Regions from separate parts of the Brooklawnia cerclae genome, predicted to be linked through region 2. Evidence: riboswitches for the same ligand, from Rfam matches in the RefSeq annotation. Region 2 holds a riboswitch; the other holds the start of a gene.
What was found. A riboswitch is a leader RNA that binds a small molecule or an ion and turns the genes downstream of it on or off. The one in region 2 is predicted to bind thiamine pyrophosphate.

Region 1: linked by a shared signal. The riboswitch ahead of FB473_RS01130 (ECF transporter S component) and the one ahead of FB473_RS06910 (phosphotransferase enzyme family protein) in region 2 are both predicted to bind thiamine pyrophosphate.

Annotation. Positions count from the first base shown of each region.
Region 1 covers NZ_JAAMOZ010000001.1:233,295-240,808, forward strand. The annotation lists gene FB473_RS01120 (energy-coupling factor transporter transmembrane component T family protein) at 1-309, opposite strand, end outside; gene FB473_RS01125 (ABC transporter ATP-binding protein) at 306-1,790, opposite strand; gene FB473_RS01130 (ECF transporter S component) at 1,801-2,448, opposite strand; TPP riboswitch at 2,495-2,604, opposite strand; gene FB473_RS01135 (phospholipase D-like domain-containing protein) at 2,893-4,530, shown strand; gene FB473_RS01140 (NAD(P)-dependent alcohol dehydrogenase) at 4,541-5,632, opposite strand; gene FB473_RS01145 (beta-phosphoglucomutase family hydrolase) at 6,111-6,824, shown strand; gene FB473_RS01150 (glycoside hydrolase family 65 protein) at 6,821-7,514, shown strand, end outside.
Region 2 covers NZ_JAAMOZ010000001.1:1,494,445-1,501,958, forward strand. The annotation lists gene FB473_RS06890 (P-loop NTPase family protein) at 1-140, shown strand, start outside; gene FB473_RS06895 (DEAD/DEAH box helicase) at 137-2,785, opposite strand; gene FB473_RS06900 (siderophore-interacting protein) at 3,014-3,862, shown strand; gene FB473_RS06905 (siderophore-interacting protein) at 3,927-4,727, opposite strand; gene FB473_RS18225 (hypothetical protein) at 4,796-4,927, shown strand; TPP riboswitch at 5,026-5,133, shown strand; gene FB473_RS06910 (phosphotransferase enzyme family protein) at 5,176-6,327, shown strand; gene FB473_RS06915 (ABC transporter substrate-binding protein) at 6,417-7,475, shown strand; gene FB473_RS06920 (ATP-binding cassette domain-containing protein) at 7,495-7,514, shown strand, end outside.

The DNA.
Region 1 (7,514 bases), 1.3 Mb from region 2:
GTCGCTGACGGTCAGCAGCCACCAATGGGCCCAGATACGCCCGCCGGGCTTGCCGTACAGCGCCATGCTGATCGCGCCGATCGGGGCGATCAGCAGCAGCGGCGCGAGCCTGCGGGCCAGCCGTCGGGCAGGTACCCCGCAGGCGAGGAAGGCGATCAGCTGACAGACGAGCATCGTCCCGGCGCTGACTAGGTCAAGGGTGGCTAGGATCGGCACGGACGCCAGAATCGCCAGCGCGAGCCGGGTGACGGGGTTGAGCCGGTCGAGTCGGGTGGGCTGCCGCAGGTGCGGGGCCGGGTCCACGGTCATGCCGCGATCCGTTCGGCCGTGAGGGAGATCTCGTGCTCGCCGAGGACGTCCAGGTAGTCCCGGTCGTGGGTGACCGACACGATCGTCCGGCCCTCGTCGAGGATGCCCCGCACGAGCCCGACCAGATCGCTCCAGGTGTTGCGATCCTGGCCGAACGTCGGCTCGTCCAGCACGATCACCTGCGGACTCGTGGCCAGCACCGTGCCGACGCTGAGCCGGCGCTGTTCGCCACCCGACAAGGTGAAGGGGTTGGCGTCCGCATGTGCTTCGAGGTGCAGGACGCTCAGCAGCTCGTCCACCCTGGCCTGGGCGCGCCCGGTGTCCCAGCCGAGCGCTCGCAGCCCGACGGCCAGTTCGGCCCGGACGCTGCGCTCGACGAACTGGTGCTCCGGCTGCTGGAAGACCGTGCCGAGGCGGGTGAGGAGGTCTCGGCTCGTCCAGGTGTGGGGGTCGGCGGGGACCAGGTGTCGTCCCCGATGGGTGGGACGCAGCGAGGGGCCCGCGATCACCTTCCCACCGAGTGGCCGGAGCAGCCCCGCCAGTGTGAGTGCCAGGGTCGACTTGCCGGCGCCGTTGGGGCCGGTGATCACGGTGCTCAGGCCCTCGGGGACGGCGACTCGCAGATCGTCGCTCACCGGGTGGGAGGCCTCGTAGCCGGTTCGCAGGTGCTCGGTGACCAGCACCGGTCCCGGGGACGCCGGGGTCGTTCGCGGGTCAAGGCCTGTGGGGACGCCCGGCACCCATACCCCGGCGGCCAGCAGCGTCTCGGTCTGATCGCGGAGCACCTGGGCCGCGGGACCATCGGCGATCACCTCTCCCGGACCGAGCACGATGATCCGATCGACCAGGTCGGCCCACAGATCGATACGGTGCTCGACGACGACCAGGGTCGTCCGCCGGTCGGCCACGACGCGCCCGATCGCGTCCCGGACCTCCCGGATGCCCTGTGGGTCGAGGTTCGCCGTGGGCTCGTCCAGACAGAGGATGGGCGTGCTTCCCCCGGGATCGCCGGGCGCCGGTTGCATCGCGAGCGCGGCGGCGATGGCGAGCCGTTGCTTCTGGCCGCCCGACAGCGCGCCCGTGGGATGTTCCAGCGACAGCGGCAGGTTCACCGCGTCGAGGGCCTGGTGCACCCGCGGCCAGATCTGTTCGGGTGACATGCCGAGGTTCTCGCAGCCGAACGCGACGTCGTCGCCGACCCGGGCGAGCACGACCTGCGACTCCGGGTCCTGCATGACCAGGCCGACCCGGCCCCTCAGGCGGGAGGGATGCTTTCCGTCGATGAGAAGCCTGCCCGTCTCCGTTCCCTCGTCGGCGCCCCCGAGGACGCCGGCGAGCGCGGCGAGCAGGGTCGACTTGCCCGACCCGCTCGCCCCGAGCAGGAGCACCCGCTCCCCGTCGGCGATGTGGAGGCTCGCTCCGCGGACGGCCCACGAGGAACGCCCGGCATAGCGCCAGCCCCAGTCGTCCGCAGTGATCATGCGACGACGATCAGGCGGCGGTCTCGGCCCGGGCCTGCTCGTCCCGCCCGGACGCGAAACGGCTCAGCACGCCGGTACGAGCCAGCGCCCGGACGACCAGCCAGCCCACGAGCCCTGCCAGGACGACACCCGAGACCGCGGTGCACACGAGGTAGATCGCGTTGAAGGTGAAGCCCTTGGGCAGGTTGGGGCTGGTGAACAGCTCCAGGGTCCAGGCTCCGACGCCCGCAAGGGCACCGGACAGCAGGGCGACGGGCAGGCGGTAGTTGCGGTAGGCGAAGGCCAGGAAGACGATCTCGGCGCCGATCCCCTGTGCCAGGCCCGAGTAGAGCGTGCTGATGCCCCACACATTGCCGATGAGCGCTGATGTGACGGCGCCGACCAGTTCGACGAAGATCGCGGCCCCCGGCTTGCGGATCACGAGCATGCCGAGCGGCCCGCCGAGGAACCAGATGCCCGCGGCGATCCCGCCGAGGCCCGGGGTGATCGCGTCCATGGCCTGGAACCAGGCGTACCCGACGGTGTTCCAGCCGAAGAAGATCAGGCCGGTGGCTACGCCGAGCACGGCTGCGACGACGATGTCGACCACTCGCCAGGAGCGGTTCGACGTGAGCGGTGTGCTCTCGTCCGTGTTCGTCGCCGGTGTATTCGTTGTCATTGTGTGCCCTCCTCAAGGATCCGGGCACGGGTTTGGAGTCGACCAACGACCCCGAAGAGAGTCTCCCTGCGCTGGCATGACCCAGATCAGGTTTGACGGTCGAGGGCTGGAAGCCCTCCTCTCAGCCCGGTTCACCGGGCTCCCGTGTCTGTGGACATGTTAGCCGAAGCGGGGGCGCCCGGCCAGGTGCTTCGTGTGCCCCGGGTGCCGCCTCGCTGCGGTGTGTGCTCCCGCGGGTGCGGTGTCATTCACGCGAGTGCCGTGTGCTCCCGCGGGTGGTGTACGGCCCGCGGGAAGCGACGACGCCCGCGCGAGGTCAGGCGGGCCGCGTGAGGGACGGAATCGCTTGCGTGCCCCGGGTGCCGACCACGAAAACCCGGACGAGCCCCGGTCACCGCCGCGTCCAACCGCGCGGGGCCGCCCGCCTGCGGGATACTGGGCGACATGCCGTCGACCGAGCTGGCGAGCCCCCGCCCCCACCACGCGGGTCAGCGTTTTCTCGCTGTCTGGGCCAGGGTGGCGATCACGGCTCTGGCGCTCGCGGCACAGATCTTCGTCTTCGCCTTCGTCCTCCTGACCGGCGCCGAGTCGGCGCCCTGGGTGGGCACGGTGTCTCTCCTTATCAGCCTCGGTGTGCTGGTGTTCATCCTCAACTCCCGCATGCAGATCGAGTACAAGCTCGCCTGGGCCATCCCGATCATGCTGGTGCCGCTGGTGGGAGGGGTCTTCTACCTGCTCTTCGGCTCGCGCACGGGCACCCGCCGGCAGCTCGCCCGCTACCGGGCGCTGCAGGATCTCGCCCAGATCGACCAGGTGAGCGCACCCGGCAGGCTGCTGGTGCTGCCGGGGCGCGAGGGCCAGGAACCTCGCGAGATGCCCGGAGGCGACGAGCTCGCACCGGTCGTCAGCGTGGAGCCCGACGCGGCCAGGCAGATCGCCTTCCTGTCCAACGTAGGGCCTTTCGTGCCGTACGAGGGTACGCGGACGACCTACTATCCCGTGGGTGAGGAGGCGTTCGAGGCGATCTTGGAGGCGCTCGAGCGGGCCGAGCGGTGGATCGTCTGTGAGTATTTCATCGTCTCCGAGGGGGTCATGTGGCGCCGTACCCTCGACGTGCTCAGGCGCAAGGCCGCCGAGGGCGTCGACGTGCGGTTCATGTACGATGACCTCGGCTCGATCTGGAACCTGCCCTCCGGGTTCGTCCGCGATCTCACGAGGGCGGGCATCCGTGTCCAGCCGGTCAACAAGTTCGGGCCGGGCCTCACGTTGCGCTACAACAATCGTGACCACCGCAAGATCCTCGTCGTCGACGGCTTGGTGGGGTTCACCGGCGGCATCAACATCGCCGACGAGTACATCAATCAGCGTGAGCGGTTCGGGCACTGGAAGGACACGACGATCCGGCTCGCGGGCCCCGGCGCATGGGGGCTGGCCGCGTTGTTCTTCACCGTCTGGGACCTCGTGACCGGCGAGCACACCGACCTGGCGGCGCTGAGCCCGCCGGAGGACGAGGTCGCCGCGCTGGCGTCGGGCTCGGGCATCGTGGTCAGTTACGACGACACCCCGTTCGACGACGTCTCGCTCGGCTGGGCGGCCTACCGCAACCTGCTGGGCCGCGCCGACCAGCGGGTCGACCTGATGACCCCGTACCTCGTCCCCACCAACGAGATGATCAACGTGCTGGCGTCGCTGGCCTCGTCGGGGGTCAGGGTACGAATCATCACCCCGGGCATCCCCGACAAGAAGTACGTCTACGCCGTCACCAGGTCGAACTATCGTCCGCTGGTCGAGGCGGGCGTCGAGGTGTACGAGTACACGCCCGGATTCCTGCACGCCAAGCAGATGGTGGTGGACGGCGAACTCGCCATCATCGGGACGATCAACTTTGATTTCCGCAGTTTCTACCTGCACCAGGAGAACGCCGTGTGGATGTATCGTACGGAGGCGATCGCGGCGATGAGTGCAGACTTCGACGCGACGATCGCCGTCTCGCGTCGCGTCACTCTGGCCGAGGTACGGGCGGCCCCCTGGTGGCGCCGGGCGATCTGGTTGGCGTTGCGGACGTTCTCGCCGTTGATGTGAGCCCGGCTCGTCAGCACATCGTGAGTACGGCCTTGATCACCTTGCCCGAGGCCGAGTCGTCCACGGCCTGGTTGATCTGGTCGAAGGAGTAGAACCTGATCAGCCGGTCGAAGGGGAATCGGCCCTGACGGTGGTATTCGAGCAGGATCGGTATGAACAATGCGGGCACGGCCTCACCTTCGACGATGCCGATGAGGCTCTTGTTGTCGCCCATGAGCTCGGCCTGGACATTGATGGTGAGGTCGCCCGTGGCACCCAGAACCACGGCGGTGCCTCCCGGACGACAACTTGCCAGGGCGCTCCTGACCATGGAGGACACGCCGCTGGTGTCGATGGCGTAGTGGACGCCACCGGTCAGTTGCTTGACCCGCGCGGCGGTGTCGGGGTGCTCGTGACGGTTGACCGTCGCGGTCGCCCCCAGTTCCTCGGCGAGTTCCAGACTGGCGGGGTTCCCACCGACGGCCACGATCTGGGCGCAGCCGGCCAGTCTCGCGGCCATGATGGCGCTCATGCCCACGGTGCCACAGCCGAACACGGCGATGGACGAGCCCACGGTCGGGCGCAGCCGGTTCAGCACGGCTCCGGCTCCGGTCTGGATGCCGCAGCCCAATGGCGCGGCGAGATGGAGGTCGACGTCAGGATCCAGCCGGACCAGACCGTTGCGGTGCACCACCGCGTGGCGGGCGAAGGCCGACTGTGCGAAGAAGCTGGAGACCGGCCCGCCCCCGTGGGACAGGCGGGTCGTCCCGTCGGGCATCGTGCCCCCGAAGTTGATGGCGTTGAACCGCTCGCACTGGAACGGTCGCGCCGCCAGGCACTCGGGGCAGCGTCCGCACGAGCCGTACGAGAAGCAGACGTGATCGCCGGGCCGCAGGTCGTCGACCCCGGCTCCGACCTCGAGCACGGTGCCGCTGCCCTCATGGCCGAGCACAGCCGGCAACGGAACGGGTATGAGCTGGTGTTTCACCACGTCGTCGGTGTGACAGACGCCACAGGCTGCCACCTCCACGAGCACCTCGTCCGGACGCAGGGGAGCGATGTCGACGTCTTCGATCTCGTAGGGGGCACCCTTCCGGGCGACCAGTGCTGCTTGTGTCTGCATGGTTCCTCTTCCTGGTGGAGTAGCGCTCCACGTATTGCTCCATTGCACTTTCGTAGGTCGACCCACCACAAGATTAAAGGGTCGTCATCTCGTCTGTGAAGACTCGGGAACAAGCAAATATTTTCGCATCGTCATCCGTTATGACGACACGTGTCACTGGTTGATGATTAAAACGCTGTTTTTGCTAGTCGTCATGAATTTCAATGGCTGACATTGATACGGCATTAGTGTTCGATGAATGCCATTTTGATGGCGGAATGACGACACGTGTCATCCGAGTGCCTCGTCCCGCAGATGAATCGGGTGACGGGAATCACCCGCAGCCGGCCGGAAGAACCGTTTCCGCCCGGTGGCCGGGTCGCCGGAGCAGAAACGGGCACCGTGGTCCGGCGCAGCGGTGTAAGCCGGTAGCGAATCCGGCGCCGTCAGAATCCGGCTGCCGTTGGAAGGTCCGGCCCCTCGTCCCTACGCTTGTGGGGTGGCCTGGACCAACTATCGCGCGGCGCTGTTCGACCTCGACGGCGTCCTCACCCCCACCACCGACATACACATGCGGGCGTGGGCGCAGATGTTCAACGACTATCTGCATGCCCGGGGGACGGACGATCCGTACACCGACGACGACTACTTCGCGTACGTCGACGGCAGGCCGCGCTACGAGGGCGTCGCCTGCTTCCTGTCGAGCAGGCACATCAACCTGCCTCTGGGCGACTCGTCGGACGCGCCCACGGCCGAGACGATCGCCGGGCTCGGCAACCGGAAGAACGAGTACTTCAACCAGGTGCTGGCACGCGACGGCATCGCGCCTTACCCGGGATCGTTGCACCTCCTGCACGCGCTCCGCGACCTCGGGCTGCCGATGGCAGTGGTGAGCTCGTCCCGCAACGCGGAGGCGGTGCTGGGCGCGGCCGGCATCCGCGACCTGTTCGTCACCGTGGTCGACGGCAACGTGAGCCGCGACCTGGGGTTGAAGGGCAAGCCCGCGCCCGACACATTCCTGCACGCGGCTCGCATACTGGGCGTCGAACCGGCGCAGGCCGTCGTGCTGGAGGATGCCTTGTCAGGTGTCGCAGCCGGGCACGCGGGAGACTTCGGGCTGGTCGTCGGGGTCGATCGCGGCGCCGGTGCCGATGCCTTGCGCGCGGCGGGGGCGGACCTCGTCGTCGAGGACTGTGAGGAACTGCTGCCGTGATCAGGGAGAGGATCGAGGGGGACCCGCTGGACGACCACCGTTTTCCGGCGGATCCGTGGCGATTGATCGAGCGATACCCACGCCCGGACGACCTGGGCAAGCTGGAGACGCTGTTCTCTGTGGGCAACGGCTACATGGGCTTCCGGGGCAACCCCGAGGAGGGCCGTGACTCCTACTTCACCGGCACCTTCATCAACGGGTTCCACGAGACCTGGGACATCCGCCACGCCGAGAGCGCGTACGGCTTCGCCAAGACCGGGCAGACGATGATCAACGCGCCGTCGTCCACCATGTTGAAGCTGTACGTGGACGACGAGCCGCTGCTGCTGAGCGTCGCCGACCTCCAGGCATACGAGAGGTCGATCGACTTCCGTGAGGGCATCCTGCGGCGCGACCTGGTCTGGCGTACCCCCGCGGGCAAGCGGGTGCGCGTCCGCTCGACGCGCATGGTGAGCTTCACCGAACGGCACCTGGCACTCATGACCTTCGAAGTGACGTTGCTCGACGGCAACGCGCCGGTGGCGATCTCGTCCCAGATCGTCAACAAGGAGGACTACGACGAGTTCGCCGGGCAGCGGACCGACAAGCGCGGCACCGCCGACCCGCGCAAGAACCGGTCGCTCGACCACCGTGTGCTGGTGCCGCAGATGGACTGGCACAGCCCGCGGCGGATGATCCTCGGGTATCGGT
Region 2 (7,514 bases):
ACGAGTCGGGCACGCGGGAAGGACGCAGCCGCCCCGTGCACGAGGCCTGGCTCGACACGTTGACATGCCCGGTCGTGCGGATCGTCAACCTCGATCTCGACGAGAGCGTCGCCGGCGTCGTGCGCGCGATCGGCAGTTAGGCGCCGACGCCTTGCTGCGGCCGGGAGAACAACCGTTCCCGCTCCGCGGCGACCACCTCGCGTGCGAGTTGCGCCTCCGAGATGTCGAACGCCTCGGGAGCGCTGTCGGCCACCTCGCTGACGCGGGCAAAATCGTCGAACAGCGACGTCTTTCGGGCGAGGATCTCGGTCACGCGCTCGTCGACGCACTGCTCGGACAGCAGCCGGTGCACCTGGACGGCTTCGAGCTGGCCCATGCGCCGTGCCCTGGCGATCGCCTGCCATTCCGTGGTGGGTTTGAGCTGCGGCTCGCAGATCACGACCACGGACGCTGCCTGGATGTTCAGCCCGACCCCACCGGCGATGATCTGTGCGACGAGGACGGCACCCGCGCCCGCCTGAGAGAACTGATCCACGATGTCTTGTCGTGCGTTCGCGGGAACCGACCCGGTGATCGGGCCGAACACCTGTCCGGGAAGCAGCCGGGCGACCTGCCCGAGCACGGCGCGGAAGTTCGAGAAGACGATGACCCGGCGTCCGTTCTCTCCGGCCTCGTGGACGACCTCGATGAGGCGGAGGATCTTCTCGGATCGACGTCCCTGCAGCATCGCGGCTTGTCGCATCGCCATGAAGTTTCCCTCACCGACCGCTGACCGATAGGCGATCATGTCGTCGGGCGACAGAGGGAGCCATTCGTCCACTTCGACGAGTTCGGGAAGCTCGGTCAGCACGTCCTCCTGATTACGGCGCAGGTAGACGGGTGCGACACGCTTGCGAAAACGCCGGGCCGACAGCGAATCGGCATCCGCGGCCAGCTCGGGTCGTACATATCCCACGAGGGCGGCGAACTCGTCGGCGCGGTTCTCCAGCGGCGTTCCGGTCAACAGGAGTGCCCGCTCGGATCTGGCCAGCACGTCCGCACAACGCTGGGCTCGTTTCGTGGCCGGGTTCTTGATGTAGTGCGCCTCGTCGATGACGACACAGTCCAGGTCACCCGCCTCCTGCAGGTGCGACTTGAACCAGGGGAGGGTCTCGAACGTGGTGACCCCGACGCCGCCGGTCCGCAGCCAACTGCTGGCTGCCACCGCCCTTTCGTCGCCGTGGAGGCGGTGGGGGATCAGGTCGGTCTTCGAGCCGATCTCCCGGATCCAGTTGGTGACGACCGCCGCAGGACAGATCACGACGAAACGCTGTTCACCTCGCGAGCGAAGGTGGGCGAGCACGGCGAGGGCTTCGATGGTCTTCCCGAGCCCCATCTCGTCGCCGATGATCACCTTGCGCTGGACGAGAGCGAACCGGGCGCCGAAGCTCTGGTAGCCACGCAGTGTTCCCACCTTGAGATGAGTGGTCTCCAACGTGAGCGCCCGGATCGCCTCGACTATCTCAGCCGGTAGGTCACCATGGACCTTCTGCTCGTCCTCGGTGTTGAAGCCCAGTTCGGCCAACAGGCCGAAATAGTCGGCGGGGCGGGCCAGGAAGTCCTCCCAGGGATCACGCTGCCGCGTCGGTGCGCTGGCGCGGGCGACCTGCCTCGCGAGGCGGACGACCGCCCGGATGTCGGCCCGCAACTCGTCGGCCCCGAGATCCGACGTGGGGTAGACGACAACGCTCTCCGTCGGGTTGGCGGCCACCTGAGAGAGCCGAGTCAGCTCCTCGGCGCGCGCGAGGTCGTCCGGCGCATTGGTGATCGACCGCGCCGCTTCCCACAACGCGAGACGCCGGAGCAACTCGGTGCACTCGGGGCCGCGTCGGTGCAGGTCGATGCGCACCGGTGTCTCGTCGAAGGTCGTCTGCCACAACGTGCGGGCAGCGCCGACCATGCGCGCGGCCGTGACCTCACCGACGCCCGGGAGGCCGGTGATGCGGGGGCCGGCGTCCAGTACCCGTCTCACGGTGGTCAGTCCGGCGTCCTCGAGGGCCCCGATACGCAGTGCCTCGCGGGTGACCTCTTTCAGCCGGTCCACCGGCATCTCCGCCACGAGCCTGTCGGCCTCGGCCCGGCGCGCTGCGTCGCCCGCCTCGTGCGCGGCGGCTCCGAGCCGTTTCTCGTCGCGCAGAGCACCCTGGACGGTCTCGACGGCTCCGGGAAGGTCGATGAGGGTGAGGCCCGACAGCACCGTCGGCCGACGACCCGACCGGGACAGCGGCGGAGTGGTCGCGAGATGGGATATCAATCCCTTGAGGTCGGACGACGGCGCGTAAGGCTGGGGACGCAGGCGTTCGAGGGTGCCCGTGAGATCGGTCATCCGTCCCCACGCCTGGTACGCGGCCAGGAACTCCGCCGCCGACGCAGCCCTGGCACGGCGAGCGCGGCCGGAGACCAGGCGCCGTAGACCCAGCAACGCACCGGCGTCCCGGAGAGCCTGGGGCACCTGCGCACGGAGCTGGCGGACGTCGTCGGCATCGGCGCTCGACATGATGGGCAGAAGGGATGCGCGTTCCAGGTCGTTCAGCGCCGGGCCGGACCCGCAGGGGACGGCAAGCACACGCCAGGCGGTCCGCCCATCGCGTCCCACGTCGACCATGCCGCGCCGCAAACCGGACAGCGCACCTGAGGCGGCCGCCTCGATGCGCTCGCGCGCGGACAGGATCATCTCGGCCTGAGCGGCCCATCCCGCGATTTCGTCCATCGTGGCCTGGAGTTGAAAACGGTCGTCGCGGTTCATGATCCTGTTTTGTCGGTGGGTTTGTGCGAACACTACCAACACGGTGCGACCAGTCGCGTCTGCGTGTGACACAGTTCCTTCAAATTTTGCCCACGAGCGTAGCGACTAGGAAATATGTCTGCCCGGCGAGGCAATCAGACTGATTTCGAGGAACTCTGTCACGGCGAAGCGTCCCCACGAGCCGCGGGGACGGGCCAGACCGGTCGACACGAGTGGCAATCTGGGCTCATGAGTGCGACAGTTCCCGAGGACGGCGGAACCGCGGACGACGCGCTCCCCGTGCGGGGGCGTCTCGTCACGATCGTCTCGGTCGAACCGCGATCCTCCGCACTCGTGAGAATCTACGGAACCGTGTCCGGTCGCGACGTCCTCGACGAGTGGGCGTCCGCGAACATGACGATTCGGCTCGTCTTCCCCGCGTCGGCCCCTGGTTCGCACAACACGGACGACGGCCGGCCCCCGGACCGCGGGACCGGGCCGGTGTTCCCCTCGCGCGTCTTCACCATCGCGGACGTCGATCCCGGCAGCCGTCTCGTCGCGATCGATGTGGTGAAGCATCGCGAACCCTCGCCGGTCATGGCCTGGCTCAACCAGGTGCGTCCCGGCGACGTTCTCGGCGCGGCCGACCCGCGCCAGCACCGCCTGCCGGGGGTGGGAAGCCCGAGGATCCTGCTGGCCGACTCGTCGGCGCTGGCCGCCGTGTTCAGTATCCTGACCAGGCTCCCGGTGCCGGGGGCGACGTCTGTCATCGCCGCCGCACCCACCGACGAGGTCGATCTGTTCGCGGACGCGCTGAAGGAACGGATCGGCGATGTGGTGCCGCGTGACCTGTGTGTGGTCAGGGTGCCGATGATCGGAGACATGCCGCTGTCGGACGCTTTCGCGGGCCTGGCTGTGCCCTGTTCGGCGTCGGTGTGGGCGGCCGGCGAGCACGAGGACGTGCAGGCGGTGGGACGCAGATGCCGCGATGAGTTCGGCCTGCCTCCCGAGAGCATTCAGGTCTCGGGCTATTGGCGACGCGACCGCGACAGAGGCGTGCGGCCGGGCGTCCGGCACCGGCCGCATCGCGGTGGGTGAGTGGGCTCATGAACGCGATGAAGATGCCCGTGGGTTCGTCTCCTGGGCTCGTCCCGCAGCGGTCTCAGGCGTCCTGTGCGGGAGCCGTCGTCCCCATCGCGCGTCCCTGGTTCCAGTACGCCTGGGCGTGCAATCGGGGCTTGGTGAACCCGAACTCGTCACGCAGTCGTTTGCGCACATGCCTGAGCGACCCCGACTCACATGCCGCCCACGCATGCCAACCCCACCAGTCGCGTTCCTCCAGCGCCTCTGCCAGCGAGGTCTCGTCGTCCCGGGCCGTCCAGTGCAGCCGGAGGCTCGGATGCTCGACGAGGGGGATGGTCAGGTCGTCGTCGGTGTGCCTTTCGAGATACAACTCCACGGGGACGTCGGCCGGCACCGTGTGAAGGACGGTGTTGATCGCGGGGATGGACGCCGAGTCGCCGATGAGCAGGTATCCCTTCGGCAGCTCGTCGGGCAGGTCGAACCGGGACGAGCCCAGCGAGGTCACCGACAGCGCCATGCCCGGCCGGGCCTTCGTGGCCCACGACGACGCAGGACCGGCCGGTTCGTGCACGACGAAGTCGACCGCGAAGTCCCCGGTCTGTTCGTCGGCCTCGCTGAAGGTGTAGGCGCGCTGGTACTCGGCCGAGCCGCCGTGCGGGTCGGGGAACCACATGCGCAGCCAGGCCGTGGGGGCCGCCTCGACCTTCTCGAAGAGCGTGGGGGCGGTCATCCGGACGCGGACCACGTGTGGTGCGAGCGACTCGATGCCGGTCACCGTCGCCTTGTGGTCTCGGGCGCCGAAGACTCGCAGCACGGCTCCTTGGAATCCTCGTCCCATGGGAAGCTCCCTCGTCTGGTAGGTCCGCCTCGGATCGAACACGGAACAACTCTGACTTAGGGTTACCTAACTCAATCCGTTTCGTCAACCCTTCGGCGCCGGGGAAGCTCATGCGCGACATCGCACGCTGCTCCGCCCTGCCGATCGGGGCGTTCGCCCCAGAGGCCGCGCCGGTACTCGTCGCGGGGCTGCTGGCTCTCGCTGTGGCGGTGTTGGTGATCGATTCCGCCCGGGGCACCTGACCCGGGGCTCGGCGACGTCGCGTCGCAACGGGCTGCATCGTGCTCGCCCGGCCCGGGTCGGTGGGCGGGTGGGGCGTCCCCGTGACCGCATGCTACTGTGACGACAGCACGGGAGCCCCGGGAAGGGGCTGAGAGGGAGGTAGCTCCTCCGACCGGTGAACCTGATCTGGGTAATGCCAGCGAAGGGACGCAGATTCTCGCCATTTCCGATCCCGCGCATGCATGTGCGACCTGGGGATGGGAAGGCGATGTCTGCGCTCGACGACGGCGGGGAGGCCGAGGGCCTCGGACACGATCCGCAGCTGGACGTGGTGGCACCCGTCTGGCCGCGGTTGACGGTCGTGGAGGCCGACCGTGTGCTGGGGATGCTCGCGTCACCGCAACGGGCTACGCGGATCGTCTTCCACAGCAACCGGCCGACTGCCGCAGCCGCGCTGGTCGAGACTCCCTCGGGGCGTGTGTTCGTCAAGCGCTACGCCCCCGCGAGCATCGAGGTCGGCCAACTGGAGGCGACCCACGGTTTCGTGGACCATCTGGTGTCGCATGGGTTCCCCACGCCGCCGTTCCTGCGCTTCGCCGACGGGACGACGGCGTTTCGGACGGCGCAGGGTCTCTACGAGGTCTCGGCCGCCGCCCACGGTGAGGACCGTTACCGACAGGCCCACTCGTGGACGCCTCCGCGGCGGCCGGACGAGGCCCGCTCGTTCGGTGCGGCGTGCGCGCGGCTCGCGCTGGCGTCCGAGGGCTTCGACGCGCCCGCCCCGGCGCCGTCCGCCTTCCAGTCGCGGTGCGGGCTGTTCATGGCCGACCCGATCGACCGCTTGACGCAGTGGCTGGACGAGCGCCCGGCAGTGCGTGCGTACCTTTCCGAGACCGGCAAGGACCTCGCCACGGATGCCAGGATGCACGCGGACTATTCGTCACGGTTGGGCAGGTGGATCCCGGAGCTGGGGGCGAACTGGACGCACGGCGACCTCCACGTCTCGAACGCCATGTGGGAAGGCGACGAGGTACGCGAGGTCATCGACTTCGGGCTGGCCGATCGGGCTTTCGCCCTGTACGACCTCGCGGTCGCGATCGAGCGCAACGGGATCTGCTGGCTCGACATCATGAACGGCCACCACGACGCCTATCGCACCGACGTCATCGACGCCCTGATCGCGGGCTACGAGGGCGTACGTCCGCTTCACGAGGCGGAACGGGCCGCGCTGCCCGACCTCATGGCCGTGGTGCAGTCGGAGGCCGCTCTCAACTGGATCACCTATCAGTACGGGGTGCTGCACGATCTCGACTCCTGCGAGTGGAGCTATCGCGTGTTCTTCCAGGCCCACACGGCCTGGTTCGGCACCCGGGCGGGACGCGGATTCACGGCCTGGCTACGAGGCCGGCTCGGACGATGAGCGGTGCGAGCGATGAACAACCGGGGCGGGACGCGATCGGGCGTCCCCGAACACGGACGGTGGATGACCACCGAGGAGGGTCCAACCAGATGAAGAGGACGAAGAGGAACGGGGCTCGCCGGGTGGGTTCGGCGCTGATCGCGACGCTGCTTGCCGGAAGCCTGATCGGGTGTTCGAGTGGTGAACCGGCCACCGATGGATCACCGAATGCCTCGGGCGACCAGGCCGACGCGGTCAGCATCGTGCTCGACTGGACGCCCAACACGAACCACAGCGGAATCTTCGTGGCCGAGAAGCTGGGCTACTACGCCGACGCCGGCATCGAGCTGACCGTGCTTCCGTACTCCCAGGCCGGCGTGGAGAGCGTGCTCGCCTCCGGCGGGGCCGACTTCGGCATCTCCGGTGCCTCGTCGGTGACGCAGGCTGCCGCGCAGGGCGAGGACCTGCAGATGGTGCTGAACATCCAGCAGAAGTCGTCGGCGGGTATCGCCTACCGGGCGGACGACTCCCGCATCAGCCGGCCGAGCGACCTGGACGGGAAGCTCTTCGCCTCGTGGGGGGCCGCCGAGACCATCGCGGGCGTCAAGCAGATGATCGTCAACGACGGTGGCACCGGTGAGTTCGACGAGGTGACGCTCGGCACCAGCGCCTATCAGGCGGTCTACACCGGTGCAGCCGACTTCGCCCAGGGCCTGAGCACGTGGGAGGGCATCGAGGCCGAGCTGGCCGGTACCCCCGTCGACTTCTTCTTCCCCGGCGACTACGGCGTGACCGTGACCCCCGCCGAGATCGGCATTTCCGCCAGCAGGTCGTACCTCGCCGACAACCAGGACGTGGCACGGCGGTTCGTCCAAGCGACCCAGAAGGGCTACGAGTACGCCATGGACCATCCCGACGAGGCAGCCGACATCCTCGTCGAGGCGAATCCCGACGCCACCGTCGACCCCGAACTGGCCGGCAGGAGCCAGGAGATGCTCACCGACTACTGGCGGGACGCGCAGGGCGGCGTCGGCACCGCGGACGTCGAGGCGTGGCAGGAGTTCGTCGACTACCTGGCGTCCAGCGGGCTCCTCGTGGACGCCGAAGGCAAGCCGCTCGCCACCGCACCCCAGGTGGACGACCTGGTCACCAACGACTACCTCGCCTGAGACCGGGACCGGAGTTCACATGAGCGACGATCGGCGACC